Regions from separate parts of the Actinoplanes sp. NPDC019969 genome, predicted to be linked through region 2. Evidence: riboswitches for the same ligand, from Rfam matches in the RefSeq annotation. Region 2 holds a riboswitch; each other region holds the start of a gene.
The links. Region 2 has a riboswitch for cyclic di-AMP ahead of ACZ3II_RS20035 (C40 family peptidase). Riboswitches for the same ligand answer to the same signal wherever they lie in the genome.

Region 1: it holds a riboswitch for cyclic di-AMP, as region 2 does, so the genes downstream of both, ACZ3II_RS11050 (transglycosylase family protein) here and ACZ3II_RS20035 (C40 family peptidase) in region 2, are expected to answer to the same signal.
Region 3: it holds a riboswitch for cyclic di-AMP, as region 2 does, so the genes downstream of both, ACZ3II_RS26370 (C40 family peptidase) here and ACZ3II_RS20035 (C40 family peptidase) in region 2, are expected to answer to the same signal.
Region 4: it holds a riboswitch for cyclic di-AMP, as region 2 does, so the genes downstream of both, ACZ3II_RS35985 (coiled-coil domain-containing protein) here and ACZ3II_RS20035 (C40 family peptidase) in region 2, are expected to answer to the same signal.

What each region holds. Positions count from the first base shown of each region.
Region 1 is NZ_JBVHFK010000003.1:194,914-202,372, reverse strand. It holds gene ACZ3II_RS11075 (VOC family protein) at 1-197, opposite strand, end outside; gene ACZ3II_RS11070 (helix-turn-helix transcriptional regulator) at 280-1,251, shown strand; gene ACZ3II_RS11065 (hypothetical protein) at 1,309-2,322, shown strand; gene ACZ3II_RS11060 (epoxide hydrolase family protein) at 2,415-3,542, shown strand; gene ACZ3II_RS11055 (alpha/beta fold hydrolase) at 3,869-4,744, shown strand; gene ACZ3II_RS11050 (transglycosylase family protein) at 4,746-5,303, opposite strand; cyclic di-AMP (ydaO/yuaA leader) riboswitch at 5,307-5,449, opposite strand; gene ACZ3II_RS11045 (lysostaphin resistance A-like protein) at 5,711-6,664, opposite strand; gene ACZ3II_RS11040 (GNAT family N-acetyltransferase) at 6,759-7,262, shown strand; gene ACZ3II_RS11035 (beta-galactosidase) at 7,448-7,459, opposite strand, start outside.
Region 2 is NZ_JBVHFK010000006.1:282,718-290,176, reverse strand. It holds gene ACZ3II_RS20050 (TVP38/TMEM64 family protein) at 1-196, opposite strand, end outside; gene ACZ3II_RS20045 (type 1 glutamine amidotransferase) at 248-964, opposite strand; gene ACZ3II_RS20040 (MurT ligase domain-containing protein) at 954-2,174, opposite strand; cyclic di-AMP (ydaO/yuaA leader) riboswitch at 2,571-2,758, shown strand; gene ACZ3II_RS20035 (C40 family peptidase) at 2,813-3,601, shown strand; gene mraZ (division/cell wall cluster transcriptional repressor MraZ) at 4,566-4,997, shown strand; gene rsmH (16S rRNA (cytosine(1402)-N(4))-methyltransferase RsmH) at 5,226-6,278, shown strand; gene ftsL (cell division protein FtsL) at 6,354-6,971, shown strand; gene ACZ3II_RS20015 (peptidoglycan D,D-transpeptidase FtsI family protein) at 6,977-7,459, shown strand, end outside.
Region 3 is NZ_JBVHFK010000009.1:154,805-162,263, forward strand. It holds gene ACZ3II_RS26365 (DivIVA domain-containing protein) at 170-946, shown strand; gene ACZ3II_RS26370 (C40 family peptidase) at 1,002-1,958, opposite strand; cyclic di-AMP (ydaO/yuaA leader) riboswitch at 1,984-2,121, opposite strand; gene ACZ3II_RS26375 (M56 family metallopeptidase) at 2,244-3,152, opposite strand; gene ACZ3II_RS26380 (BlaI/MecI/CopY family transcriptional regulator) at 3,149-3,502, opposite strand; gene ACZ3II_RS26385 (cytochrome ubiquinol oxidase subunit I) at 3,576-4,988, shown strand; gene cydB (cytochrome d ubiquinol oxidase subunit II) at 5,002-5,979, shown strand; gene cydC (thiol reductant ABC exporter subunit CydC) at 5,976-7,459, shown strand, end outside.
Region 4 is NZ_JBVHFK010000014.1:263,677-271,135, reverse strand. It holds gene ACZ3II_RS36005 (Atu4866 domain-containing protein) at 1-281, opposite strand, end outside; gene ACZ3II_RS36000 (TetR/AcrR family transcriptional regulator) at 393-992, opposite strand; gene ACZ3II_RS35995 (ABC transporter permease) at 1,177-2,073, shown strand; gene ACZ3II_RS35990 (ABC transporter ATP-binding protein) at 2,066-2,836, shown strand; gene ACZ3II_RS35985 (coiled-coil domain-containing protein) at 2,860-3,888, opposite strand; cyclic di-AMP (ydaO/yuaA leader) riboswitch at 3,893-4,030, opposite strand; cyclic di-AMP (ydaO/yuaA leader) riboswitch at 4,237-4,369, shown strand; gene ACZ3II_RS35980 (coiled-coil domain-containing protein) at 4,377-5,408, shown strand; gene ACZ3II_RS35975 (glycoside hydrolase family 65 protein) at 5,461-7,459, opposite strand, start outside.

The DNA.
Region 1 (7,459 bases), on a different contig from region 2:
ACGTCCGCGGACGGCCAGGTCGGCGGGACGTACTTGTCGACCTTGACGAAGCCGAGGCCGCTGCCCATCTCCCCCAGGTAGACGAACTCGTCGCTGGAGTAACTGACCTCCCATCCGAGCAACTGGTGGTAGAAGGCGGCGAGGGCGGCCGGGTCGTCGCAGTCCAGGGAGAAGCCGGCGAGGGTGGCGAGTGCCATGGTGGTGCTCCTTTCGTCACGTGTCACTCTGCCCGGGGGTGACTGACATCCTGTGTCAGTCACCTGTGGCAGTCTTCGGAACATGCGTGCGAGCCGGTTGCTGTCGGTGGTCCTGTTGCTGCAGGACCGTGGGCGGCTCACCGCCCAGCAGATCGCGGCCGAGCTGGACGTCTCGGTGCGGACCGTCTATCGGGACATGGAAGCACTCGACGCGGCGGGTGTGCCGGTCTATGCCGAACTCGGCGCGGGCGGCGGCTATCAGCTCGTCGACGGCTACCGGACCCGGCTGACCGGGCTCACCCCGCAGGAGGCCGGGACGATCTTCCTGGCCGGGGTGCCGGACGCGGCTGCCGAACTCGGTCTGGGCGCGGTCCTGACGACCGCCGAGCTGAAATTGCGGGCGGCGCTGCCGGCCCGGCTCAGCCGGCACGTCGACGAGATCCGCGACCGGTTCCACCTCGATCCGGCCGGCTGGTTCCGCGAGACCGAGACCCATCCCCACCTGGCCGACCTGGCCGCGGCGGTGTGGAACCGGCGCCGCGCCCGGATGCGCTACCGCCGCTGGCGCGAGCCGCGCGAGGTGGACCGGGACATCGAGCCGCTCGGCATCGTCCTGAAAGCCGGCGTCTGGTATTTCGTCGCCCACGTCTCCGGCACTCCGCGGACCTACCGGGTCGCGACGATCATCGATCTGACCGTGCTGGACGAGACGTTCGAACGGCCGGAGGGGTTCGACCTGGCGGCGACCTGGGCGGAGTGGGCCGCTGATTTCGAGCGGCGCCTGCACCGGGACGAGGCCACGGTCCGCCTGGCCCCGGCGGCGCTGGACCGCATCCCGCACCTGATGACCCGCGCCATGGCCCGCAACGTCCGGGACGGCATCGGGCCACCCGATCCGGACGGCTGGACCACCGTCACCCTCCCGATCGAGTCGATCAAGCACGCCCACGCCGAGTTCCTGCGTCTCGGGGCGGACATCGAGGTGGTCTCCCCACCCGCTCTGCGGGAGATGATGCGGTCCAGCGCCGTCGCCATGACTTCGCTGTACGGGTGAGCACCCGTCTCCCCTGGTCAGAGGGTTTTGTCGGACCCTGCTGTTAGCGTCCCCGCCATGCCGATCGATGCCGGACGGGGCAGGGACCCGCTGCCCGTGGAGACACCCGACGACGTCGCGGTGCTCGTCGAGCACCTGCAGCGGGGTGACCTGGAGAAAAACCTGCTGGGCGACCACTTCTCCTATCTGGCCGGCACCCGGCCGGAGCTGTTCCGGCCCTTCCAGGAGCTGGTGATCGACGGCCTGCTCGACCGGTTCGAGGTCATGTTCGACGACCTGTGCGTGCTCTTCGCCGGCGCTTCCGACCGGTGCGTGGATGTTCTGGCCGGCCGGCTGCGAGCCGACCGGTCCTTCCAGGACGCCTGGGTGCTCGCCTCGATCGGCACCGGCGTGGCCCTGGCCGCCGTCGCCGAGGACGTCCGGGACGGCGCGGACCGCTCCGACTACGAGGACTCCGGCATCTGGATCCCCCCGACCGGCCCCGCGGAGTATCGCTTCACTCCCCACCGGCAGGCCGTCCACCTGGAGACCGGCGACTTCCCGGACGCGGCGCACCCGGTGGGCCTGCCGGTCGAGCGCGTGGTTCGCGAGCCCGCGACCAGCCCCGTCGTCTGGCACTACCTGTCGCTGCGCCTGGCCGACGTGCCCGGCCTGCCATCGTGGCCGGCGCCGCACGCGCACCTGGTCGCCCCGGCCGCCACCGGCCTGTGGACGGTGTTCGCGGGCATCGCTCCCGACGGCCGTTACCAGGGCGAGCAGGTGATCCTCGAGGACGAGGACCCCGTCCCGGACCACCCGGAGTTCGGCCGGGGCCAGGCGGTCCTGCGGCCCTATGGTCCCGACCTGATCTACAGCAACGGCAACACCCACCGGACGCCGGGCGTGGTCGGCACAGCGGGCGGCCCACCCATCGGGCTGTATCCGAACCCGCTCTGCCCGTCCTGCGAACGCCTGATGTTCCACGCCGCCACGGTGACCTCCTCCATCCGCGAGCACGGTTCCGGATTCCGCAGCCTGTTCCTCTGCGAGGACTGCCACCGGGCCGCCAGCACCGCGAGCCACTGGAACTGAGTGTCTCCCCCTCTCCTGTCAGATGATCAGCGCGAGTTCGGCTGCTGGTTCGGCACGCTGCGCGGGTGGCGGATGTGGCGGAGACTGGCGGGATGGCTATCCAGGTGCGGCCGTTCCGGGTCGAGGTGGCGGAGGCGGAGCTGACGGAGCTGCGGGAGCGGCTCGCCCGGACGCGCTGGCCGGAGGCGGCGCCGGTGGACGGCTGGGAGCAGGGCGTTCCGCTCGACGTGGTGCGCGGCCTCGCTGAGTACTGGGCGGACGGCTACGACTGGCGGGCGGCGGAGGCGCGGCTGAACGCGGTCCCGCAGTCGATGGTGACCGTGCAGGGGGTCGATGTTCATGTGCTGCATGCCCGGTCGCCGCATCCCGGGGCGATGCCGCTGGTGATCACGCACGGGTGGCCGGGTTCGGTGCTCGAGCTGGTGGATCTCGCCGGGCCGCTGACCGATCCCGATGACCCGGCGGACGCCTTCGACGTGGTGATTCCGTCGCTGCCGGGCTATGGGTTCAGTGGGAAGCCCACGACCACCGGCTGGGGTGTGGAACGGATCGCGGACGCCTGGGCGGAGTTGATGGCGGGGCTCGGCTATGACCGGTACGGCGCGGCGGGCAGCGACTGGGGCACCAGCGTGTCCAGTTGTCTCGCCGCGCGGCACCGGGACCACGTGGCCGGGATCCACCTGATCCCCCCGCTGGCCGGCCCGGATCCGGCGAGACCCGGCGATCTCACCGAGGCCGAGCGGACGGCGCTGCAGCGGATCCAGGAACGGGGGCGGTCCGCGTCGGCGTACTCGGAGATCCACCGGACGGCGCCGCAGACCGTGGGGTACGGGCTCGTCGACTCACCGGCGGGACTCTGCGCGTGGCTCGGGGAGAAGCTCCTGACCTGGGGTGACGGCCTGACCCGGGATCAGATCCTGGATCAGGTGACGTTGTACTGGCTGACCGGGACGGCCGCGTCGTCGGCCCGGCTGTACGCGGAGAGCATCGAACGGATCGCCGGCTGGATCACCGGGGTGGACGCCGAGCCGGTCGACGTTCCGGTCGGCGCGTCGCTCTTCCACGCCGAGGTGCCGTGGCCGTCGCGGCGCTGGGCGGCCCGGCGGTACCCCGACATCCGGCTCTGGTCCGAACACGGCAGCGGCGGGCATTTCCCCGCGCTGGAGGTCCCCGGCCTGCTGGTGAACGACCTGCGCGCGTTTTTCCGTCAGGTGCGCTGACCGCCGGCGAGGTCCCGTGGGCGCCGGCCGAGATCGCCCTGGAATCCACCGAGCCTCAGCGCACCGCCCTGGCCCGGAAGCCCTCGCCCTGGCCCGGAAGCCCTCGCCCTGGCCCGGAAGCCCTCGCCCTGGCCCGGGAGCTGGAGGACAAGGGCACCATGGCCTTGACCGTCTTTCCGCAGCGGTCGACATCGTCCGCGGCGCGGGCGGGCCGCGAGCGGTCGCCCGGGTGCACGAGGCAGTCGAGGCGGTCCGGCGCTGGTGGCCCCGCCTGGCCGGAGAAAACCGGGCGACATGACGCGGCCGAACGCTGAGAATGGCGTCCCGTGGACAAGAACGTGACCTCACCGGACCGGCTCGGCACGACCCCGCTTCCCGGCGGCAGGCGACTGGGCTGGGCCGAGTGGGGACCCACGGACGGTCTCCCGGTGCTGTTCAGCCCCGGCGCCGCCACCAGCCGGTCGCTCGGGTTCGGCGCCCATCTGCTCGCCGGGTTGGGTGACCGGGGTGTCCGGCTGGTGTCGGTGGACCGTCCCGGGCTCGGCGCGTCGGACCCGGCCCCCGGCCGGACCCTGCCCGGATTCGCCGCTGACATGGCGCGGCTGTTCGCGGCGCGGGGGCTCACCGGCGTCCGCGGCGTGGGTTTCTCGCAGGGCGCCCCGTTCCTGCTGGCCTGTGCCGCCGCCGGCATCCTGGACGCCGCGGCCGTGGTGGCCGGCACCGACGAGCTGGCCCATCCGGCGTTCGCGGGGTCGCTGATCCCGGACGTCGCCGCGATGGTCGAGGCGGTGCGGGCCGATCCGGCGGGCGCCGAGGAGCTCTTCGCCGGCTGGGGTGACGCCGACGGGTTCTGGCAGCGAATCCTGTCGATGGCCGGGGCGGCCGACCGGGCCGTCTACACCGATCCGGTGTTCGAGGTCGCGTACCGCCGGGCCCTGAGCGAGGCTTTCACGCAGGGGCCCGGCGGGTACGCCCGGGACACGGTGCTGGCGTCGGCGCGCTGGCCGTTCGATCCGGCGGACGTGCGGATCCCGGTCGACCTCTGGTACGGCGACGCCGACACCAGCCCGGTGCACTCACCGGACCTGGGCGCCACGTGCGCGTCACGTCTGCCGCACGCCCGCCGGCACGTGGTGGCGGGCGCGGGCGGCGCTCTGCTCTGGACGCACGCGGATCAGATCCTGCAGGCGCTGATCCGGTAGGTCACAGCCGGATGCGCTGGCCCGGGTAGATCCGGTTCGGGCTGGACAGGCGGTCCTTGTTGTGCGCGTACAACGTACGCCACCCGCCCTTGATCGTGAACTTCTTCGCGATCGAGGCGAGGGTGTCGCCGGAGCGGACCACGTAGGTCTTGCCGCTCGGTTTGGCAGCGGGCTTCGGCTTCGTGGCGGAGCCGGACCTGTAGACGCCCGGCTTCTTGCCGCAGACCGGCCACGGCTTGAGGCCACGCTTCTTGTAGAGCCTCTCCGCGATGGCGATCTGCTGGGCCTTGCTGGCCCGGTCGGCGGTCGGGGCGTACTTCGTTCCGCCGTTCGACTTCCACGTGCTGCGGCTGAACTGCAGGCCGCCGTAGTACCCGTTACCGGTGTTGATGTGCCAGCGCCCGCCGGACTCGCATTTCGCGACGACGTCCCAGTTGACCTGCCGGGCGGCGGCCTGGGCTCCGCCGACCGGGCCGAACAGCACGCCCGCTCCGGCGACACCGGCGGTGACCAGGGTGGTCAGGGCGAGGCGCACTCGTCTACCAACGATCCGAGACATGGATGATCCTCCACGCCTGCGAGGTGAGCTGTCGGGTTCGGGATAGGCGTCCCGGCCGTGCTGGGCACGGCTTCACCCCAAGGCGCTGTGGGAAGCGCCGCGAAGATTGGGTCCCCCGCTCCTGCCGTCGGAATCGAGTCTGTGGGCGGCGGCAGGACTCGGCGGTCCGTCCACAGTGCCCGCGTCGCGGGACGGCCCGACGGTAACCACGTCGATGGGCCGGAAGCCAAGCTTTCGGCCCGGGATAGTGACGTTCTTCTCAGTATTTGCCCGGTTTGATCTTAGTTGCGCCCGGAAATTGCGGGACTATTCCTTTTTAGACCTCATTTCCCGCATCGTGCCGACAACAGGGCTGGTCGTGGTGGCTGTCTCCGGCCGCTCGAGACAGCCACCACAACCAGCCGGGCTCATCGCGCGGCGGCCATGAGGCGCGAACCGCCCGCGACGCCGGGGGCCACGATCGGGGTGGCGGTGGCGAGCCGCCGGCGGCGGGCCAGCCACACGATCACCAGGGCGAAGCCGATCAGCACCGGCAGATCGACGAGCGCCGCCTGCCACGGCATGTCCGCCGCCGTCTCGTCGATGGCCAGCTGCCCGAAGGCGGCCGCGACCAGGCAGCTCAGCACGTTGTTCAGCACGTGCAGCGCGATCGCCGCCTCCAGGCCGCCGGTGCGCACCGTCACCCAGCCGGCGACCACCCCGAAGACCATGAGATCCGCGAAGCCGTACGGCGTACCCCAGCCGTGGAGCGCCGCGAACACCGCCGCCTGCACCAGGATCGGCGCCCACGGGTTGCGGATCCACGCGCCGAGCCCCTGCAGCAGCCAGCCCCGGCACAGGTACTCCTCGGCGGCCGCCTGCACCGGCACCACCAGCAGGATCACGACGCCGGACAGCAGGAACGGGCCCCAGCCGGCGAGCGGATCGCCCAGTCCGGCGTCCTCCCCGGTGACCGCCAGCAACGCCGTGCCGAGGGTCAGGAACAGCACGATCGTCACCGCCGCGACCGGCAGGCAGAGCATCAGCCAGCGCCACCGGATCCGCCCGGCCACCGAGGACAGCGTGCCGGCCGGACGCTCCTGGATCAGCCGCGCGGCCAGCAGGATGAACGGCAGGAACACCGCGATCGACAGGAACCCCACCGCCAGATCGGGCAGCGGGCCGAAACCGGCCAGGCCGTCCGGCCCGTCCGGGCGGCCGGTGAGTTCGGCTGCCCCGGTGTAGGCGAACCAGCCGGCGAACATCACCACGAACCCGCAGATCACGATGAAGAGCGACCCCAGGACGGTACGCCACCAGCGGTGGGCGGGGGTGCGGGCGAGGCGGTGGTACGGGCTGCCGGACGGCGCTGGCATCAACATGGGGAGAAGTCTGTCGTCCCGGCGGCCCCGGCGGATCTGGCTGCGGCGGGATCCCCATCCCTAACCTGCGATATAGACCGGCACAATGAGGATCATGGAACCGCCCGAAATGATCAATGCCGGTGAACTGGTGCTCAAACGGTGGGAACCGGAATGGGCCGCCGAGCTGACCGCCGCCGTCCGCGAGTCGCTGCCCGAGCTCAAGCCGTGGCTGCCGTGGGCGACCGACACCTACGACCTGACCCAGGCCGGCGAGTACATCGGCCGGTCGGTGACCGAGTGGGCCGAGGCCACCCAGTTCAACTACGCGATCTTCACGACCGTCGGGGAGCTGATCGGCTCGATCGGGCTGATGACCCGGATGGGGCCGGACGTGCTGGAGATCGGCTACTGGATCCGGACGCCGTTCACCGGCCGCGGTCACATGACGGCGGCGGTGAACGTGCTGACCCGGGTCGCGCTGACGCTGCCCGGCATCGAGCGGGTCGCGATCCGGCACGACGCGGCGAACGCGGGGTCCGCCCGGGTCGCCGAGAAGGCCGGTTTCGCCGAGACCGCCCGCGACGGCGCCGACGTGATCCGCGAGTACCACCCCTGACCGCGTGTTGAGTTCGGACGCGTATGCCGCCCGAACTCAACACACCAGAAAGCGCGTGTTGAGTTCAGGCGCGCAGGACGGCCGAACCCAACACACCAGAAAGCGTGTCGAGTACGGGCGCGCAGGACGGCCGAACCCAACACACCAGAAAGCGTGTTGGGTTCGGGCGCGCAGGACGGCCGAACTCAACACACGAC
Region 2 (7,459 bases):
TCGGGCCCATCGTCGAGAGGGTCTCGGCGATGTCGCGCAGCGGCAGCACCGCCGACACGCCGGCGAGCGCGGCCACCCCGGCGGCCAGCAGCCCGAACCGGACCAGACGCTTGCGCCAGCCGGAGCGGTCGGCCTTGTCAACGGCCTGAGAGTCCACGGAGTCGAGGCCCCGCGGGGCGTTCAGGGAGTCGATCATGCAGGCCTACCGCCTCGGCTTTCTCGTCGGGTCAGGTCAGGGTCATGCGCATCACGCCGCCGGGGTCGCGGCGGTGAGACGCTCGCTCCGCAGCCGCTCGGACCACGAATCGTCGAGAGGCTGAAGCCTATCCGCGCCCGTCGACCAGCGCAGTAGCAGATCGGCTATCGCTGGGTTGCGAGCCAGCGCCGGGCCGTGCGAGTAGGTGCCGAGGATCTTGCCGGCCCACGCGCCCTCGGTCTGGCCGTCGTTGCCGATGCCGCCGGTCACCCGGGCCAGCGGCGCGGCGTGCTGGCCGACGTGGGTCCGGCCGCCGTGGTTCTCGAAGCCGGTCAGCGGGGGCAGACCGAGCCGGGGGTCGATGTCACCGCGCAGCTCGCCGACCGCTCGCGTCTCGCCCCGGTCGGAGGAGATGTCGAGCAGGCCGAGACCGGCGCACTTGGCCCCCTTCGCGTAGAACGAGTGACCGAGCAACTGGTAACCCGCGCAGATGGAAAGGATCGCGGCGCCCCGGGCGACGGCCTCGTGCAGGCCGCGGTCGGCGATCAGGCGCTGGGCGGCGAGCGCCTGCGGACCGTCCTCGCCGCCGCCGATCAGGTAGATGTCGGCGCCGTTGGGCATCTTCTGGTCGGAACGGATCTCGTAGGTCTCCACCGGGATGCCGCGGTCGGCGGCCCGGCGGGCCAGGATGAGCATGTTGCCGCGGTCGCCGTACGTGGAGAGCAGATCGGGGTAGATCCACACGATCCGCAGGGCCTCAGTTGACACGGTCCAACTCCGCTCGGATGTCCTGGAACGCCGTGTAGTTGGCGATCACTTCGAGGCGGCCGGGCGGCACGGCGGCCAGCGCCTCGTCGAAACTGGTCACGTGCCGGAACGGCACCTGGTTCACCTGCAGGCGTACGGCCAGGTCGTACGCCCGGTCGCCGGTGATCAGCACCGGCCGGTCGCGCAGCGGCGAGAAGTCCACGTCGTAGAGCCACGACGTGTCCAGGCCGTCGGGGTCCCGGGCGTTGATCGAGAGCAGTGTCGGCGCCTGGTCGGCCATGTCGAAGGCCTCCAGCCAGCTCGCCGGGTTCTTCGCCAGCAGCAGCCGGATGTTGCGGCCGTCCTTGTCGACCTGCGCGTACCGCCCGGCGATCGACGCCACCCGGGCCAGCCGGGGGAGCGCCTCGATCGGGCGGACCCCGAACTCGCCGGCCACGGCCAGCGCGGTCGCGGCGTTACCGATGTTGACCTTGCCGGGTAGCTGCAGCTTGACCAGGTGCCAGTCGCCGCGCGGGTCGATCACGCCCTCGTCCTCGACCACCCACTGCGGGCGGGGCCGGCGCAGCGGGCAGCCGGTGCACCACCACTCACCCTGGGCGCGCTCGATCGGGTGGCCGCTCTCCGGGCAGACGAACGAGTCGTCGAGCCAGCGCTGGCCGGCGCTGAACCAGGTGATCTGCGGGCTGGCCGAGGCCGCCCACACCACCATCGGGTCGTCGGCGTTGGCCACCACCTTGATCTCCGGGTGGCCGGCGAGCGCGGTCTTCCACAGCTGCGCCATCATCGCCACCTCCTTGGCCCGGTCGAGCTGGTCCCGGGACAGGTTCAGCAGCGCCACCACCTTGGGGCGGGTGGCGTCGATCACCTGGGCCAGGTAGTGCTCGTCCACCTCGAGGACCGCGAACGGGGTGTGTCCCTCCCGCGCCAGGGCCGAGGTGTGGCCGGTCGGCATGTTGGCGCCGAACGAGTTGGTGGCGACCCGGCCGAGCACGCCGACGGCGGCCGCGGTGAGCCGGGTCGTCGTGGTCTTGCCGTTGGTCCCGGAGACGAGCGCCACAGCGCGCCCGGACGCGAGATGGGTCAGGAGGTCAGGGTCGATCTTGAGGCCGATCCAGCCGCCGATCACCGAGCCGTCGCCGCGGCCCGCGGCCCTGGAGAGCGCCGCAGCGGTCTTCGACACGGAGGTCGCGACCTTGGCGATGAGAGGCATCTTCCCGTCCGTCACGCCAGCGAGGGTACCGGAAGCGAACGTTACGTCGCGTTGCCAGACGGTCAAGATCACGAGGCGTACGGCGATTTTCCCGCTGGTTTCCCAGTTCGGGCGTTTCGGGCAAGGTCGCGGGTGAGCCGCCGACTTTTTATGTGTTCTGATTCACCCGTAACCTTCTGCGGAGAGTATTCGATCATGCGCGACGGGTAATGGCATTTGTCTCGTGGAGGTAACAAACTGGACAGTAACAACTGTGCCAATCACTCTGGGTGATCAGGACGGGGCTGACGATCATGGCCGGATTCAGGTAGCAAGGATTCGCCGGCGGCACTCCGCCTGCCGGCCGCACCGGATCGGTTCACGCCGAGCCCTGCCCCGGGCCGGTCGGTGCGACACCGCAGCAGCAAGCCAGACCACAAGGCATTCGGGGGCAGGGACGGGGGACCCAACACCGGTCTCTCCCCGCACCACCGCTCCGGTGGCGCACCGGGAGAAACCTTGGGGTGAAGCCGCCCACCCGCGGCCGGGCAAGCCTTCCCGCCCGAACCCGACAGCTAACCTCGCAGGCGTGCCGGAGGGAACTCTCTACCGTGCACGGACATCGTTCGAGCCGTCCTCGCCACCGCCGCCCGTCCACCATGGGCCCCGGCACCGCCGTCCTCTCGCTGGGGCTGTGCCTCTGCGCCGGGCAGCTGTTCACCTCGTCGCCCGCCGCCGCTGCGGCCGCCGCCCCGGTGAAAGCCACCGCAGTCCCGGTCGCCCAGGCCGCGGCCGTCGCGAAGGTCACGCCGAAGCAGACCGTCTACACCGCCTCGCGCAACATCCCCTGGGGCTCCACCCTCAAGGTCACCACGAAGGTGATCAACCCGAAAACCGGCAAGATCGCCAAGGGCAACGTCAGCTTCCAGGCCTACACCAACGGCGCGTGGCGCACCTGGAGCACCAAGGCGTCCACCAACGGCTGGGTGACCTTCACCGTCAAGCCGACCTCCAACGTGCTGTTCCGGACCCTCTTCTTCGGCTCCGGGTACAACTGGAGGCTCAGCCCCAACACCAAGGTCACGGTGCGGGCCAGCGGCGCCAAGGTCCTCGCCGAGGCGAAGCGGCACAAGGGCGCGCTCTACCTGTACGGCTCGGCCGGCCCCAACCGTTTCGACTGCTCCGGCTTCACCAAGTACGTCTACAAGAAGGCGGCCGGCAAGAACCTGCCGCACAAGGCGAACTCGCAGCAGAGCTACGGCAAGAGCATCGCCAAGGGCCAGAAGCAGATCGGTGACCTGATCATCTTCCGGAACGGGTCGTACGGCTACCACGCCGGGATCTACGCCGGCAACGGCTACATCTACGACTCGCCGCACACCGGCGCCCGGGTCGGCCTGCACAAGATCTGGAACAACAACTACGTCGTACGCCGTCTGGTCGCCTGACGATCCTCGTCGGCGCTGCCCTGGCCGGGTGAGCGTGACCGCGTAGTAAGTAAGGAACAGCAACGCCGCTGAGGGGCGTGACCCGATCCCGGGGTCACGCCCCTCAGGCGTCTCCGCGCCCGCCCATCCGGTCTCCCCGCCTTCCGGAACAGCGGGCGCCGCGAAATGCCCGTTTCCAGGCGAGCCGATCGGGCGGCGTCGCTGTCCGGCTGGCGCTCAGGGCTGTCTCGCGCCGCGCGAGACAGCCCTGAGAGCCAGCCGCGCAAGATCCGCCGGCCGGCGGACCGGTTCGGGAGGCCGTCGGGTCCGCCGTGGTCTTGCGCTCTCGGGTCCTCCCTGCCGATCGCCCGTCTTCGGCCGTGCGGCAGTTCTCCCGTGGGTGCGTCGCCTCGCTTCTGCTGAGCCCTCACCTACCTTCCGGAGGTTGCTCGTCTCGCCGGGTTCCGTGTCGCCTCCCGGCGGGCCGCTGTGGTCCTCCACCTCTCCTCGCGGCTCTCCACCTCTCTCCTCGCGGCCCTCCACCTCTCTCCCCGGGTGGCCGCCACTTCCTTCCCGGGCGGCCTCCACCTCTCTCCACGGGCGGCCTCCACTTCCCTCCCCGGGGATCCCCCACTTCCCTCCACGGGAGGTCTTCACTTCCTCGGCCGGTGGCTGTATGGGGGTTCAGGGCGGGTGTAGAGGGCGCTCCCGGAGGCGGTTTGCGACCGCGAGTGCTCGATGTCGGAAACCGGACCAAGTGGATCTTGATAGCTCCCTCCACTCGGCTCCACCGCCTTTGAACAGGGCTAACGTCCGCGAAAAGGCCTCGCGAGGGATCGCTTTCGGGTTGCAGGTGGAGTGAAGTGGAGTAGAGTGGAGCGCAGTGGCAGGGCGGAGGAACGTCGCCGGACCTGCCGGCCCGAGTTGACAGGCGGTCCACTTCTCCGCGAAGGGGCGGGCGGCCACGGCAAGGGGGTGAGGGCCGATGTTCCTCGGCACGCACACCCCGCGCCTCGACGAGAAGGGCCGGCTGATCCTCCCGGCGAAGTTCCGTGATGAGCTGGCGGGAGGTGTCGTGATCACGAAGGGGCAGGAGCGCTGTCTGTACGTGTTCCCGATGCCGGAGTTCCAGCGCATCGCCGGTCAGCTACGGGAGGCTCCGGTCACCAACAAGGCCGCCCGGGCTTACAGCCGGGTGTTCTTCGCGAGTGCGCACGACGAGGTTCCTGACAAGCAGGGCCGGGTGATGATTCCGGCCCATTTGCGGGAGTATGCCAGCCTTGGCCGTGACCTCGTGGTGATCGGTGCGAGCACCCGGGTCGAGATCTGGGACAAGCAGTCCTGGGACGACTACCTCTCGGCGAGCGAGGAAGAGTTCGCCGACATCGAGGAGGGGGTGCTGCCCGGCGGACTGTAAGGCGTGGCACTCGGTCGGACCCCAGGTTCGGCCCGGACGTCACTGCCGCCGTAACGCGAGATCTCCACCCGCTCCCGCTCCTGGCGCCTCTTCCCCGGCGCCAGGCGCGTGTCCGGGCCGGTTCGCCGGCGCGGGACATGAGAGCGGATGGGGATCTGGCGGTACGGACGGGCGCCCGGGCCGGACAGCACCATGGAACAGACGAGTGAGACGCGAGCGGGCACGGCGATGGGGGTCGACATGGGGGAGCCGCGGGGCACGCATGTGCCGGTGCTGCTCGAGCGCTGCTTGGAGCTGCTCGACCCCGGCCTCACCTTGCCGGGCGCGGTCCACGTCGACTTCACGCTGGGTCTGGGCGGGCACGCCGAAGCGGTCCTCGAGCGGTACCCGGACGTGGTCCTCATCGGGCTGGACCGGGACACCGAGGCGCTGGCACACGCACGGCACCGGCTGATCCGGTTCGGTGACCGGGCGCATCTGGTGCACGCGGTCTACGACGAGTTGCCGCGGGTTCTCGACGAGCTGGGCATCCCGGCGATCCACAGTGGGCTCTTCGACCTCGGGGTCTCGTCGTTGCAGCTGGACGAGGCGGACCGGGGGTTCGCCTATGCGCAGGACGCCCCGCTGGACATGCGGATGGACCAGTCCCGTGGGGTGACCGCGGAGGAGATCGTCAACAGTTACGAACCTGGTGATCTTGTTCGCGTTTTGCGGCAGTACGGCGAGGAGAAGTTCGCTCCGCGAATCGTTCAATCGATCATGCGGGAGCGGGTGAAGGTGCGGATCACCTCGACGGCACGGCTGGCCGAGCTGGTGAAGGACGCCATCCCCGCCGCCGCGCGGCGAACGGGTGGAAATCCCGCGAAAAGAACCTTCCAGGCACTACGCATTGAGGTCAACAGGGAGCTGGAGGCGCTCGAAGGGGCGGTTCCGGCGGCTTTGGACGTGCTGGCGCCCCGGGGGCGCCTTGTGGTGATGAGTTATCAATCGTTGGAGGACAGGATCGTCAAGCGCGCACTCACCGCGAGGTCGCGCAGTACCGGGCCGGTCGACCTGCCGGTCGAACTCCCCGGTACCGGACCGAGTCTGAGGCTCCTGACCCGCGGGTCGGAGCTGCCCAGCGATGCGGAGGTGGCAGCGAACCCGAGGGCGGCCTCGGTGAAGCTGCGAGCGGTGGAGCGGATCGACGAGCAGGAGCAGGCGCGCAAGTTCGAGAAGCAGTTCGGGGCCGGCCGCGAGCGGCCCCGGATGGCCGGGCCGTCCCGGGGTGGGACGCCGTAACGGCACCGAGGTTTCAAACGCGTGGGGGACCGGGCGGTTACGCCCCGGGGCGAGCGACGAGGGGGAGGGAAGAGCATGAGCGAGCGATCCGGAGCGCCGCGGTCGGGGGGCCGGGCGCAGGCGCGCACCACAGCCGGGGGGCTGGGGCGCCGGGTCGGCCGCGATGCCGGGACCGGGACGGGCGCGCGGGGGCAGCGCCGGTCCGAGGGAGCCGACACGCGCCGGTCCGGGATGCGGGGCCGGGATGCCGTGGAGACGGTCGCGCCGGTCGACGGCGCCACCGCGCTGGACATCGAGGTGACCGCGGAGCCGCAGCCGGCGCCGAGCGGGCGGCCGCGCCTGTGGGTGGCGCCGCCGCTGCCGATCCGGGCGCCGCGGGCCACGTTCGCGGCCGCTGTCGTCATGGTGATCGTGGCCGGTGTGGTCGGCATCCTGCTGCTCAGCACCGAGACGATGGAACGTTCGTTCCGCCTTGCCGCCCTGCGTGAGCAGAAAGCGGACCTCGACAAGCAGCACTCCGAACTGCAGCGGCAGATCGTCGAGAAATCGGCGCCCGGCAGTCTGCACGCGGCCGCCCGGCGGCTCGGCCTGGTGCCGGCCACGAATCCCGCGGTCATCGTCCTGCCGAGCGGCGAGAAGATCGGCACCCCGAAGGCGGGCGAGGGACCGACCTCGCCGACGGCCGGGCGGTAACCGGCATGGCGCCGCGAGCTGACGACGACACACCGCGCCGGGGCGACCAGCCCCGGCGCGGTTCGTCGCGTGACCTGCCGGGCGAGGAGCACACCGACGACCCCCGGGAGGGGCGGCGCGGGCGATCCAGCATCGGCGAGGCCCGGGCGTACACCCCGCGCGGGCGGACGGTGGCCGAACGCGGCCGGCTGCCCCGCGACGGCGCTCGTGGCGGCGACCCGTTCCGGCCGGCGTTGCAGGTGCTCGACGGCGGCGAGAGCGGCCAGCGGACCAGGGGACGCGGCCGGCAAGCCGAGCCACCGGCGCCGCGGGAGCGAGCGAAACAGCAGGACCAGGACAAGCCGCTGGAACGGGCGAAACCGCAGGACCAGGACAAGCCGCGGCAGCGGGCGAAACCGCAGGACCAGGACAAGCCGCGCGAGCGGGACAGGCCGCGGGACCGAGCGAAGCCGCGCGAGCAGGACAAGACCCGGGAACGGGCCAGGCAG
Region 3 (7,459 bases), on a different contig from region 2:
CACCCGGACGGGGTGCTCCACCGGGAACGCGAATGTGATCTGAAACTCCCCCACTCGGCCTTGTTCGCGCTGTTCCGGGGCCTGGCCAGCGGGTGACGCCGGTCCACTTTCGGCGACGGGGTGGCCACGCACGGATACGATTCGCCGAGCCGCTCCTTGTGGTTGAACGGTGACACTGCCGGGCAAGGGGCTGTCGACAAGCGACGCCGGGTCGCAGGACCGGTCCCGGCGGGAATTCGAGGTTCTGATGGCGATCACTCCGGCGGACATCCACAACGTGGACTTCCGGAAGCCGCCGATAGGCAAGCGCGGTTACGACGAGGAGGAGGTCGACGCCTTCCTGGACGAGGCCGGGCAGGAGCTGGTCCGGCTGATCGAAGAGAACGGCGCGCTCAGCGAGCGGTTACGGCATACCGGCGGCGATCCCGGGGTGGCCGTCACGACGGTGCTGAACTCCGAGGTCGCCGAGCTGACCGCCCGGCTGCGGCAGATGCGCGAGGGCCTGGCCCGGGCCGAGCACGAGGCCCGGGAGATGCAGATGCGGCTGCAGCGCGCTCACGAGGAGGCGCGGTCGGCGCCGGCCGGCCCGCCGGCCGGTGACGGTGACGTCCGGGTGCTGATGATGGCGCAGCGGACGGCGGACGAGCACGTCCGGGACGCCCAGCGCGAGTCGGCGGATCTGCTGGCCGGCGCGCGGGCCGAGGCCGACCAGGTCACCGGGGACGCGGAGCGGTCCGCGGGCGCCATCGAGGCGGACGCGCAGCGCAGCCACACCGAGGCGATGGACGATCTGGCCCGGAGCCGGGCGGCCGTGATCGAGGAGATCGCCCGCCTGGACCAGCTGGCCGTCGGCTACCGCTCGGCGCTCGGCGACCACGTCCACCGGCAGCTGCAGGACCTGGACGGGGTGCCCGGCCTGCCGGCGCTGGCCGACGGCCGCGCCTGACACGAAAGAGACCGCCGTCGGACTGCGACGGCGGTCTCCGCGGGATGATCGGCGATCAGCCCGGCCGGCGGTAACCGGCGATGGGCCCCCGGTCGATGGTCGCCATCCGCACATGGTCACCCGTGTGCGGAGCGTGCACCACCATGCCGCCTCCGATGTAGATGGAGACGTGGTGCACGTCGGAGAAGTAGAAGACCAGGTCGCCCGGCTTCAGCTCCGCGCGGCTCACCGGCGTGGTGGAGCCCCACTGATCCTTCGTGTAGTGCTCGAGGTGCACCCCGACCGATTTCCACGCCTCCTGCGTCAGACCCGAGCAGTCGTAGCTGTTCGGGCCGTTGGAGCCGAAGACGTACGGCTTGCCGATCAGGTCACACGCCTTCTGGGCGGCACGGCCGCCCTTGTCGTTCGTGTAGGTGACCGGGCAGGGGCCGGTGCGCAGCGGGCCGTCGTCGGCGTTCGCCTTGCCGTACGCGGCGATCCGGAGCTGCTGGAGCTTCGTGATCTCCTTCTCGATCGCGGTCTTCTTCTGCTTGAGGTCGGTGTCCCGGACGGTGATCTCCGACGTCATCCTGTCGACCGCGGCCTTGTCGGCGGCGTACTTGTCCCGCAGTTTGGTGACCTCGACGATCGACGCCTTGCGGTTCTGGGCGAGCTGGTCGAGAAGGGTGAGCTTCTCGGCGAACCCGTCCGGGTCACCGCTGAGCAGCGCGTTGGCCACGCTGGGCGGCCCCGCGATGTAGGCGTCGACGGCCAGCCCACGCACCTCGACCATCGCGGCGTCCACCTGCTTCTGCAGCGGGGCCAGGGTCTTGGCGAGCGACTTCTGCTGCGTCCGCAGCTTGGTCAGCTTGTTGTGGGTGTTGTTGTAGTCCTCGATGACGGGCTCGAGCTTGTTCCACTCTCCGTCGATCTGCGCCTCGACGTCAGACGGCGAGGGAGTGGCGTAGGCGACGGACGGACCCGCGAGAACGATGCCTACCGTGGCCATGACGGACAGCAGCAGGGTGCGCATCCGTTTCACGTAAGCGCGTTGTCCTTTCTTCCCACTCGGCCGCCGACCGGGTTAGCTGACGGGTTCGGGCGGGAAGTCTGCCCGGCCGCCCTCCGCAGGAAGGCGGCTTCACCCCAGTTGCTCGGTTCCCCGGTTCGCATCCGCGATTAGGCGGTGGTTCGCCAGATCAGCCGGTTGACCGATGGGGGGCTGCCGAACCGGGGACCACCGTACTCGGATCAAGGCGGCAAATGAAGGTCGCACACGCCGCCGCACGTTACGCACTGTCAGCAACACGGAGCGTGATCAAAAAGGCCAGGTGTTCACGGCCCTGCCCAGCCACGGCACCACCAAGATCACGGTGGGTAGCACCAGCAGGCCGGTCGCGGCGGCCGCGCCGGCCACGGTGAGGGCGGCGGAGGCGCGGTCCGGATCGGACAGGCGGGCCAGCCGGCGGCGCCGGGACTCCCCCTCCGGGTCGGCGGTCACCTCCTCCGCCAGGGGGACGGCGTCGGCCAGCGTCGCCAGGGCGGCACGCAGCGGACCCGGGCCGGTCCGGCGCCGTGCGGCGTCGTCCGCCACCATCTCCAGCAGCAGATGTACGGCGTCGAGGGGCACCTTCGAGCGCAGCGGCCGCGGCACCGCCTGATAGAACGCCGTGAACGACTCCATCACCAGCTCGTGCCGGTGCCGCAGGTGGGCGCGCTCGTGGGCGAGGACGGCGTCGACCTGGTCACGGTCGAGCACGCGCAGCACCCCGTCACTGAGCACCACCCGGGGCTGACGGCCGGGCACGCAGTAGGCGAGCGGCAGGGGGCCGTCGAGGACCCGTACCTCCTCGCCGCCGAGATCCTCGTGGCGCTCGACCCGGTCGAGCAGGTCCACGAGCATCCGGTGCCGGGCGCGGCGGGCGCGGGCCCGGGAGCTGACCCGGACCAGCGAGACGATCAGCCGGATCACGATGGTCGCGGCGACGGCCAGGGAGAACAGCAGCGCGGCGACGGTCTCCGGGTGGTGGGCGCCGGCGGCCCGGGCCATCTCCTCCGGAGCGGCGAGGACCACACCGAGGGCGCAGAGTACGGCGGTGAGCGTCAGTGACTGCCAGAGCAGGACGCCGGCGACCGGGGCGCGGTCGGTCCAGCGGGCACGCGCCAGGACGGTCGGCACGACCAGTGACAGGGTCAGGCCGAGGGCGCCGAGCAGGAGGGCGGTCACCGCTCGATGTTACGGGCCTTCTCGATCAGCGCCGTCAGAGCTTCGGGCGGCAACTGGCCGACGAAGTAGGCGAGGGCGGCGTCCCGGTCGGGGGTGGCGCTGAGTGCGTCGAGCATCACACCGGCGGTCATCTCCTCGCGGGTCTGCGCGGGGGCGTACCGGTAGGCGCGGTCGGCGCGCTGCTGGACGACGAGGCCCTTCTTGGCGAGCCGGTCCAGGACGGTCATCACCGTCGTGTACGCCAGGTCGCGGTCACGACTGAGCAGCTCGTGCACCTGCCGGACGGTGAGCGCCTCGCGCGCGTCCCACAGTTTCGTCATGACCTCGCGCTCGAGATCGTTCCTCGCCATGTGAGCCACTCTACTTCAAGACGTCGTACTACGCGTCGTAGTATCTACTACGAATCGTCGTAGAGGGGTTGCCATGGACGTGCTCGACCTGACGCGATTGCAGTTCGCGGTCGTGACGATCTACCACTACCTGTTCGTGCCGGTGTCGATCTGCCTGTCCGCCACCGCGGCCGGGCTCCAGCTCGCCTGGATGCGCACCGGCAAGGACAAGTACCTGCACCTGACCAAGTTCACCGGCAAGCTGCTGATCGTCACGTTCGCCGTCGGCGTGGTCACCGGGCTCGTGCAGGAGTTCCAGTTCGGGCTGGGGTGGAGCGCGTTCGCCCGGTTCTACGGCGACGTCTTCGGGCCGACCCTCGCGATCGAGGGCATGCTGGCGTTCTTCCTCGAGGCCACGTTCCTCGCGCTGTGGTACTTCGGGTGGGACCGGCTCCCCCGCCGCGTCCACGCCGCCACCATCGTGGTCGTCGCCGTCGGGACGCTGCTGTCGGCGTACGTCATCCTGGCCGCCAACTCCTTCATGCAGAACCCGGTGGCGTACGCGTTCGACGAGACCACCGGCCGCGCCCACCTCACCAGCTTCACCGACCTGATGACCAACGAGGTGGTGCTCGCCGCGTTCCCGCACACCATGGGCGGCGCCGCGATGGCCGGCGGTGGCCTGCTGATGGCGATCGGGATCTGGCGCGCCGTCGCCGACCGCGCGTTCCTGACCCTGTCGAAGGTGGGCGCGTGGACCATGCTCATCGGCGGTGCCGTGACCGCGATCAGCGGCGACCACCTCGGCAAGGTGATGACCGCCGTGCAGCCGATGAAGATGGCCGCCGCCGAGGCCCTCTACGAGACCACCACCGCGGCGCCATTCTCCCTCTTCGCGATCGGGGAACTCGGCCACGACCGGCCGTTCTTCAGCATCGAGATCCCGGGACTGCTGTCGTTCCTCGGCACCGGGTCGTTCGGCGGCACCGTGCAGGGCATCGACGACCTCCAGGCGCAGTACGTGGCCCAGTTCGGTCCCGGCAGCTACGTGCCGATGATCCCGGTGGCGTTCTGGACGTTCCGGCTCATGATCGGTGCCGGGGTGCTCGGGATGGCGCTGGCCGCGTACCACCTCTGGTCCACCTGGGAGACGACCCGCCGCGTACCGCTGCTCCCCCGGATCCTGCAACCCGGCGGCGGAACGCCGCGCTGGCTCACGCGGTTCGTGCTGATCGCCCCGATGATCCCGGCGGCCGCCAACACGTTCGGCTGGATCTTCACCGAGACCGCCCGGCAGCCGTGGCTCGCGTTCGGCATCTCCACGGTCGCCGACGGCATCTCCCCCGGCCTCACCCGCGCCGAGGTGATCGCGTCACTGGCCGGGTTCACGCTGGTGTACGGCCTGCTCGCGCTCGTCTGGTTCCGTCTCGTCGTCCACCTGTCCCGCAAGCCGCTCGTTCCGGCGGAGTCCGCCACGGAAGCGCCCGAGCCCGCCCCCGCCTACTAGGAAGCGACCTTTCATGATCACGTTCTGGTTCGCGGTCCTCGTCCTCGCCTGGGTGCTCTACTTCGTCCTCGAAGGCTTCGACTTCGGCGTCGGCATGCTGATGTTCACCGGCCGCGGCGAACACGAACGCGGCGCCATCGTCCGCACCGTCGGCCCGTTCTGGGACGGCAACGAGGTGTGGCTGGTCGCCGCCGTCGGTGTCACGTTCGCCGCGTTCCCCGACTGGTACGCCGCCCTGATGTCCGCCCTCTACCTGCCGATGGTCGCGATCCTGCTGCTCCTCGCCATCCGCGGCTGCGCCCTCGAGTTCCGCGGCAAACACGACTCGCCGACCTGGCGGCTGCGCGCCGACATCCTGCTGTCCGTCAGCTCCGCCGGCATCGTGCTGATGTGGGGCGCCGTCCTCGGCATCCTCGTCGACGGACTCGCCCTCGGCCCCGGCGGCGAGGTCACCGGCGCCGGGCTCGGCCGCAGCCTGGGCCCGCTGCTCACCCCCGCCGCCGGTCTCGGGGCACTCGCCGCGCTGCTCGCCGCCGTGCTGCTCGGCGCCACCTTCCTGTCGCTGCGCACCACCGGGCCGGTCCGCCGGCGGGCTCGCGACATCGCCCGGCACACCGGCACCTTCGGCGCCGTCGCACTGCTTCTGACCGGCATCGGTACGGGTAACCGCCTGGTCCTCCTCGCCGCCGCCCTCGTGTTCGTGGCCGGGTTGCAGGCCCGGCGCTCCCGGGAGGCGACGTCCTTCGCCGCCGTCGCGGTCGCCGTCACCACCGCCGTCGTCGCCGTCTTCACGGTCCACGGGGACGTGGTCCTGCGCAGCACCCTGAACCCGGCATGGTCCCTGACCCGGACGTCGGCGGCGGCCGGCCCCGAGGCCCTGAAGCTGATCACCGTCGCGGGCGTCCTCATCCTTCCCGGCGTCCTGCTCTACCAGGCGTGGTCCTACTGGGTCTTCCGGCGCCGCATCGCCAGCGAGCGGGTTCCCTCGTGACCCCCGGGCCCTCCCTCGAGACGTCCACCGCTGCCGCTCCCACCAGCGCCGCCCTTACCCCCAGCGCCGCTGCTACCCGTAATGCAGCTACCACTAGCGCCGCTACTACTGGTAATGCGGCTACCACTAGCGCCGCGCGGGCCGCCAGGGGGCCGATCGACCCGCGGCTCCTGCGCCACGCCAGGGCGAGCCGTTCCGGAATCGCCCTGCTCACCCTGATCGGAATCGGGCAGGCGGCAGCGACGATCGCCATCGCCCTCGCGCTGACCTGGATCGTGGCCGGAGGCGGCCTCCTGCCCGGCCCCGTCTCGGACAACCTCCCCGCCGGCTTCGTCCTCGGCGGCACACCTGTGCCGATGGCCGGGATCGCGCTGCTGGCCGGGGCGTTCGTGGTACGCGGGCTACTGGCCTGGGCCGAACAGATCGCCGCCCAGCGAACCGCCGCCCGTGTGACCGACGAACTACGGCAGTCCCTGCTGGACCGTATCGTCCACCGCGGCCCCGCGTGGGTAGCCGCGTTCGGTTCCGGACGGCTCAGCACCGTACTCGGCAGTGGTCTGGAAGCCCTTCGCCCCTGGTTCTCCGGATACCTCCCCGCGCTCATCCTCGGCGTCCTCCTCCCCCCGCTGGTCGTCCTGATCATGGCCGTGGCCGACCCCGCGTCCGCCACGATCGCCCTGTTCACGCTGCCGCTGATCCCGATCCTGGGCGCGCTGATCGGCTGGGCCACGAAGGCCCGCGCCGAACAGCGCTGGGCCGCGGACGCACGGTTGGCGGGCCACTTCCTCGACGTCGTGCGCGGGCTCGCCACGCTGCGGATGTACGGTCGCGCCGAACGCCAGATCCACGTCATCGCCGACCTGACCGACCGGCACCGCACGGCCACGCTCCGGGTCCTGCGGGTCGCCTTCCTCTCGTCGACCGCCCTGGACCTGGTCGGCACCCTCTCCGTCGGATTGATCGCGGTCCAGGCCGGCCTGCGCGTCGCCGCCGGCACGATGGACCTGGGCCCGGCCCTGCTGGTGATCCTGCTGGCCCCCGAGGCGTACCGTCCGCTCCGCGAGATGGCCGCCCGCTACCACGCCTCCGCCGACGCCGCCGCCGTCATCGCCGACGTCGACACCATCCTCACCGCTCCCCCGCCCCACCACGCCAGCCGGCCGTCAGCGCTGTCTCACCACAGCCACGACAATCAGCCGGACAGACCCGGCAGGCCCTCAATGCTGTCTCACTCGCCCCGAGACAGCATTGACAACCAGCCGGACAGCCCCGGCCGGCCCTCATGGCTGTCTCAACCCACACGAGACAGCCATGACAACCAGCTGAGCGACTCCGCGCCGCAGTCGGATGCCGTCGGGCCGTCTCGGACCGGGCGAGACAGCACTGTGAGCCGGCCGGACGTCTCCGGTACGGACGTGGTGGCGGGGCTGGAGGCCGCCCGGGTGCGGCGGGCGGCGCGGCAGGTGTTCGGGGCGGACGG
Region 4 (7,459 bases), on a different contig from region 2:
TCGTTCAGCACGACCGACTCGCCGTCGATCCAGTAGGTGCCCTTGGCGGGCTGCCTGCGGCCCGCCACCTCGCCGGCGTAGGTGCCGTCGATGTGCAGCTTGAGCCGCACCACACCGTCGGTGCTGCGCCAGGCGCCGACAACGGCCCCGCCGGTCAGCACGCGGGGGCGCGCCGACGCCGGCCGGGAGTTCACGGCCGGCGTGCCGCCCATGGCGATCGCGAGGATGGATGCGGCGTCGAGCACCGTGAAGTCGACGCGGGGTTCACAGGAAGTGGCCATGGTCTCCGGCTCCGGTAGGGGATCGCCCTCTCCGGTCGGCAGCACACGGCTCGGCTCTCTGGACTTCTGAGTTGCAGAAGGGAGCTTTCCGGGACCCGAACGGGTGCGGGGTCAGCCGGTGGCGCGCAGCGCCGCGGTGACCGCCACGGTGAACTTCTCCAGGTAGTCGTCCTCGATCGGCTGACGGGCCACGGCCAGACGCCAGTAGAGCGGGCCGAGGATCATGTCGACCGCCACGTCCGGGTCGGTGCCCTCGGGCAGCTCGCCCCGGGTCACGGCCTGGCCGATCAGCTTCTCCCCGACGGCCTGCTGGTGCGTGCGCAGGGCCCGCTGGAGGGTCTCGGCGATCTGCGGGTTGCGCGCCGCCTCGGCCATCAGGTCCGGGATGATCTGCGAGGCCATCCGGTGCTGCAGAGCCGTCTTCACGATCAGCAGGAGCAGCGCGAGGTCGCCGGCGAAGCTCCCGGTGTCGGGAAGCGGCACTTTCCGCTCCGCGACATCCGAGATTATCTCCATTACCATCTCGAGTTTGTTGCTCCATCGACGGTAGATGGCGGTCTTGCCGACCCCGGCTCGACGCGCCACCGCCTCGATGGACAGCCTGCCGTAACCCACCTCCGCCAGTTCGCTCATGACCGCGTTGCGGATCGCCACGGTGATGTCGCCTCGGAGCACCGCCGCTCCGGCTGGTGCCCGCTTGATAGTCGCCACAGAGTCACTATAGCGCTACGACGTAACGGTTGCGTTCCGCCGTTTGGTCGGCTACCGTCACAGCGACGTCGATACGAACCCGTTCCATCGGCGTCGGCGAGGGCCTGTCATGCTTTTTGCTGTGACCTCGCATCAGGCATCGGAACCCGCCCCCGGCGGGCCGACGAGATCGGAGCACCATCCCATGCCAGAGACGGCGGTCGCCTCGGCCGACGCCGGCCTCTCCCTCAAGGAGCTGGCCCGGCGCCATGGTCTGAGCTCTTCCGGACGGCTGCCCAGCCTTCCGGAGTACACCCGGCAGTTGTGGGAGTACCGGCACTTCGTCCGGGCGCACGCCGGAGCGAAGATAACCTCCTCGCTCGGCAGCACCAAGCTCGGCGCGGTGTGGCAGGTGCTCACACCGGTGATCAACGCCGCGGTGTACTACGTGATCTTCGGGTTGGTGCTGAACACGCACAACTCGATGGACAACTTCATCTCGTACCTGTGCATCGGGGTCTTCGTCTTCCAGTTCACCCAGTCGTCGGTGCAGATCGGGATGAACTCGATCACCGGCAACATCGGCATGATCCGCGCGCTGCACTTCCCACGGGCCACCCTGCCGGTCTCGGCCGCGCTGGTGGAGATCCGCAACTTCGTGGTCGCGGTGGTCGTCCTGCTCGGCATCGTGCTGATCGACGGTGAGCCGCTCACCTTCCAGTGGCTGCTCGTGGTGCCGATCCTGCTGCTCCAGTCGATCTTCAACACCGGGCTCATCATGTTCATGTCCCGGTACATCACCAAGATGAGCGACGTACGGCAGCTGGTCCCGTTCATCATGCGGTTCTGGCTGTACGGGTCCGCCGTGCTCTACCCGGTGACCCAGTTCGAGAGCGTGCTGAGCGGCTGGCAGCTCCAGGTCGTCGAGGCGAACCCGATGCTGGTCTTCATCGAGCTGACCCGCCACGCGCTGCTCGAGGGCACGACGCTGGCCAACCCGCCGCTCGTGCTGTGGATCCAGGCGACCGTCTGGAGCCTGGCGGTCGGCATCCTCGGTTTCGTCTACTTCTGGCGCGGAGAGAAGGGCTACGGCCGTGGCTGACAACGAGCGCGTCCCCACCGTCATCGCCGATGACGCCCACATCATCTACCGCGTCCTGCAGGGCCCCGGCGCCGGCAACAGCCCGCTGGCCAGCTTCAAGCGCATCGCCACCCGGACCAAGAACACCAACGTCCGCGAGGTGCACGCGGTCAAGGGCGTCAGCTTCGTCGCCTACCGCGGCGAGGCGATCGGCCTGATCGGCACCAACGGCTCCGGCAAGTCCACCCTGCTGCGCGCGGTCGCCGGCCTGCTGCCGGTCTCCCGGGGCGGGATCTACGCCGCCGGCCAGCCGTCCCTGCTGGGTGTGAACGCGGCCCTGATGAACGAGCTGCCCGGCGACCAGAACGTCGAGCTGGGCTGCCTCGCGATGGGCATGTCGCCGGCCGAGGTGCAGGCGAAGAAGGACGAGATCATCGAGTTCTCCGGCATCAACGAGAAGGGTGACTTCTCGTCCCTGCCGATGCGGACCTACTCGTCGGGCATGTCGGCCCGGCTGCGGTTCTCCATCGCCGCCGCGAAGCAGCACGACGTGCTGCTGATCGACGAGGCGCTGGCCACCGGTGACGCCAGCTTCCGCAAGCGCAGCGAGGCGCGGGTCCGCGAGCTGCGCGCCCAGGCCGGCACGGTCTTCCTGGTCAGCCACAGCGAGCAGTCGATCCGGGACACCTGCGAGCGGTGCATCTGGCTGGAGGCCGGCCTGATCCGCGCCGACGGCCCCACCGCCGATGTGATGAAGGAGTACGAGGCCTTCTCCCGCAGGTAGGCCCCGTACTCCTCCGGGTGTTTCTAGTTGACCGACAGGTGCACGTGGTTGGTGTGGTCGCTGGACGGGTCTCCGCCCGCCCCGCTGTACGACTTCCAGCCACTGCTCGGTAGCCAGATCCGCCGGTACCAGATCACGTAGAGCACGTCGAGGGTCTCGGCGTTGTTGATGAAGTAGTTCGCCAGGTTGTCGCCGTAGGTCTTGTCCGACCCGGTGGCGTCACCACCGAAGGTGCCCTTCTCCGAGGAGAAGTCACACGCCCGCCCCTTGGGATGCTCGCCACTGTTCTGCGTCCGCCAGCACTTCGTGTAGCGGGTGAAGCCGTCCGCACGAGCCTCGTTGTAGGCGTGCAGCAGGGTCGGCGTGACACAGCCGCCGGTGCCGGTCGGGTCCGTCTTGTTGCAACCGGATCCGCTCGGCCCGGGGGCCGCGTCGGGGCTGTCGCCGCCGTCCGACGACGAGCGGGCCTCGGCGCCCTGGTTGGCCGCCTTGAGAGCGGCCTCCGCGGCGGTCTTCTGCTTCGCCATCACGGTGACCTGCTTCTGCTGGTCCCGGACGGTGATGTCGATGGCGCTCTTGGCCTTCTGGCGGGCTTCCAGGGTGCTCTTGAGGTCCTGGATCGCCTTGTTCTGGTCGGCCGCGATGGTGGCCAGGGTCTCGGCCCGGTCCATGAAGCCCTCGGGCGAGTCCGCGCTGAGCAACGCCGCCATCGGGCCGGCCCGGCCGGCGGTGTACGCCTGGCTCGCGATCATGTCGAGGGTCTTCTGCTGCGGCCCGACCGCGGCGTCCAGGCGCTTGACCTCCGCGGCCAGCTTGACCTGCTGGGCCTTCGAGGCCTTCAGCTTCTTCTGCGCCTCCACGAACCCGCTGGAGGCCTTCTCGAGTTGTTTGATCAGGGCGGCCGAGCCGCCCTCGCCGTCGTCCCCGGTGCCTCCGGGTGCGGCGAGCAGCCGGGGGGCCGCGGTGGCCGGCGTCGCGGTGACGGCCAATCCGCACGCGGTGATCAGCAGCGCCAGCAGCGCCGCTAATCGCCGCGCAGTGAACTGCAGCACAGGCGTTTCCTTCCGTCGGCCGCCGGCCGGGTTAGCTGACGGGTTCGGGACGAAGGAAAATCCCTACCGCTCGGCGCGGATTCACCCCGGTGGGAATTGGATCCCCGGCTCGCCGATGGTGACGATTAGGCGGCGGTTCCCATGCGGAACCGCAACGACCATACCGAAGCGATCGACGGATCGACAGTTCTTGTACTTCCCGCGATTGCCTCACCACATGTAGTGACAGCAATTACAGAAAGTGGTTGCAAGGTAACACTTTTGACGGTTCTCCGGGCCTGATACGCAGCGATATCTCGGGTAAACTGGCCGCCGGTCCTGCCAGGACGGCACCGCCCCCGAGTTGCCGGCAGGCCGCCGCCCAATCGCTGTGAAAGGCGAGCCGGGGAACCAGGTAACTGGGGTGTATCCGCAGTTTGCGGTAGGGATCGCTTCCGTCCCGAACCCGTCAGCTAACTCGGTCGGCGGTGCGACGGAAGGAACTGTTGATGACAGCAAGTCCCCGCCGGTGGCTGATACTCGCCCTGGCGCCGCTGGTGGCTGCCGCAATGTTCATGGCACCGGCCACCCCCGCGTCTGCCGAGCCCGGTGGCACCTCGGCGACACCCGCCGAGGACGCGGAAGACAAACTGATGTCGTCGGTGATGGAGTCCACCAACCGGCGCTACGTCGCCGCGAAGGCGGCGGTCACGGCATCGGTGAAGGCACAGAAGCAACTGAACGCGGAGATCAAGGCCGCCGAGGCCCGCCGGAGCGCGCTGATCCCCGAGGTCAACTCCATCGCCCGCCAGCAGTACATGACCGGCGATGTCAGCACGCTCAGCTACCTGCTCAGCAGCGACTCCTCGGGCGACTTCCTGAACAAGGCGGTCTCGCTCGAAGAGATCAACGGCGTGCACGACAGGAAGCTGAACGAGCTCAACACGGTGGTCCGCGAGGTCACCGAGAAGAAGACGGCGCTCGACGCCGAGGTCAAGAACGAGCAGACCCAGCTCGCGGTGCTGCAGAAGCAGAAGGACTCGGCCGCCGAGCAGATCGAGCTCCTCGGTGGCAACACCGGTATCAACGACACGATCAGCAAGGGCTTCGTCGACGCGACGTCGAAGATCGCGGCCCCGGCGCCGCGGAACTCCAGCGGTGGCTTCTCCCCGGAGGGCTGCACCGAGGAGGACCCGCTCAACGGCGGATGTGTCACCAAGCGGACGCTGCACATGTACAAGCAGGTCAAGAAGGCCGGCTTCAACATGTTCGTGAACTGCTACCGATCCGGTGGGCCCTACGAGCACCCCAAGGGCCGCGCCTGCGACTGGTCACTGCAGAAGAGCGGGTTCGCGGTCGCGAACAACGACGCGATGATGAAGTACGGCAACGACCTGACGGCCTTCCTGGTACGGAACGCCGACCGGCTCGGCATCTACTACGTCATCTGGTACAAGCAGATCTGGTTCCCGGCGACGGGCTGGCACAAGTACCACGGGGTCAGTGACCATACGGACCACGTACACATCTCGATGCTCTGAGAAAAGGGCCCGCCTCCTGGGAGGCGGGCCCTTTCTCGTTGCGGTCGATCGCTCAGTGAACCGCTCTCCGGACCGGCGCGCGGCCGTGCGGCTGAGCCGGCGCCGGACCGGCCGGAACGCCCGCCGGGATCGGCATGGTCACCGGCCGCACCTGGGTCACCTCGAGCTCCTTGCCGTGGTGCAGCAGGGTGAGCCGGGCCTGACCGCCGCCGTTGCGCAGTGAGTACGTCACCTCGTCGGAGGTCACGTTGACCCGCAGCCGCAGTCCCCGCCAGAGCAGCGAGAACTCCAGGTTGTTGATCCGGCTGGGCAGCCGCGGGGCGAAGCTCAGCTGCCCGTTGTAGTCACGCATGCCGCCGAGGCCGGCGACCAGCGAGATCCAGGTGCCGGCCAGCGAGGCCACGTGCACGCCGTCGCGGGAGTTCTGGTGCAGGTCGTGCAGGTCCATCAGGGCGGCTTCGCCCAGGTAGTCGTGGGCCAGCTCGAGATGCCCGGTCTCGGCCGCCAGAACGGCCTGGATGCAGGCGGAGAGCGAGGAGTCCCGTACGGTTCGGGCGTCGTAGTAGGCGAAGTTGCGCGCCTTCTCCTCCGGCGTGAACGCGTCGCCCCGGATGTACATCGCCATGACCAGGTCGGCCTGCTTGATCACCTGTTTGCGGTACAGGTCGAAGTACGGGAAGTTCAGCAGCAGCGGGTACCCCTCCGGCGGGGTGTTCTCGAAGTCCCACTCCTGCAGCCGGGTGAACCCCTCGCACTGCTGATGGACACCCAATTCCTTGTCGTACGGGATGTGCACGGCAGCCGCCGCGTCCCGCCACGACGCCGTCTCCTCGTCGTCGACGCCGAACTTGCGGCCCAGGTCCGGATGCCGCTTGCAGGCGTCCACCGCGGCCATCAGGTTCTGCTGCGCCATCAGGTTGGTGTAGACGTTGTCGTTCACCACCGCGGTGTACTCGTCGGGTCCGGTGACGCCGTCGATGTGGAACCGCCCGTGCCGGTCGTGGTGGCCCAGCGACCGCCACAGCCGGGCCGTCTCGACCAGCAGCTCCAGCCCGACCTCCCGCTCGAAGTCGTAGTCGCCGGTGGCCTGCACGTACCGGCGGACCGCATCGGCGATGTCGGCGGCGATGTGGAAGCCCGCCGTGCCGGCCGGCCAGTACCCCGAGCACTCCTGACCGCGGATGGTCCGCCACGGGAACGCGGCGCCCTGCAGGCCGAGCGTCTGCGCCCGCTCCCGGGCCAGGTCCAGCGTCGAGTGCCGCCAGCGCAGCACGTCGGCCGCCGCGGAGGGCTGGGTGTAGGTCAGGGCGGGCAGCACGAACGTCTCGGCGTCCCAGAACGTGTGGCCGTCGTACCCCGGGCCGGTGAGGCCCTTGGAGCCGATCGGGCGCTGCTCCGCCCGCGCGCCGGCCTGCAGCGTGTGGAACAGGCCGAACCGGACCGCCTGCTGCACCTCCGGGTCACCCTCGACACGCACGTCGGAGTGGTCCCAGAACGCGTCCAGGTAATCCTTCTGCTGCTGGACCAGTCCGTCCCAGCCGTCCAGGCGGGCACTGGCCAGAGCGGCGCCCACCTGGTCACGCAGGGCGGGCAGCGAGCGCATGCTCGACCACCCGTACGCCGCGAGTTTGACCACCCGCAGTTTCTGGCCCGGCTCCAGCCGGCAGGCGACCGTGGTACGCAGCCAGTCCGGATGTCCCTCGGTGGTGATGGCGTGCCGGCCCGGCGTCTCCACCGAGTGCTCCATGGCCGCGGCCATCCGCAGGTCGCTGGCCTTGGTGCGGTGCACCAGGATGCCGCCGGTGCGCTGCTCCAGCATCTCCTCGGCCAGCAGCGGCCGGTCCAGCACCGCGGCGACCCGCGGGTCCTTGCTCATCGGCGGCAACTGCTCGTTGGCAACCAGCTCCGACTGCAGGATCAGCCGGGTCGACTCGTGCAGCGGCTCGACCTCGTAGAGGAACGCGACGACGGCGCGCTGGGTGAAGGAGACGAGCCGGACCGTTCGCACCCGGACGCCCTTGCCGGACGGCGACACCCACTCGACGACCCGC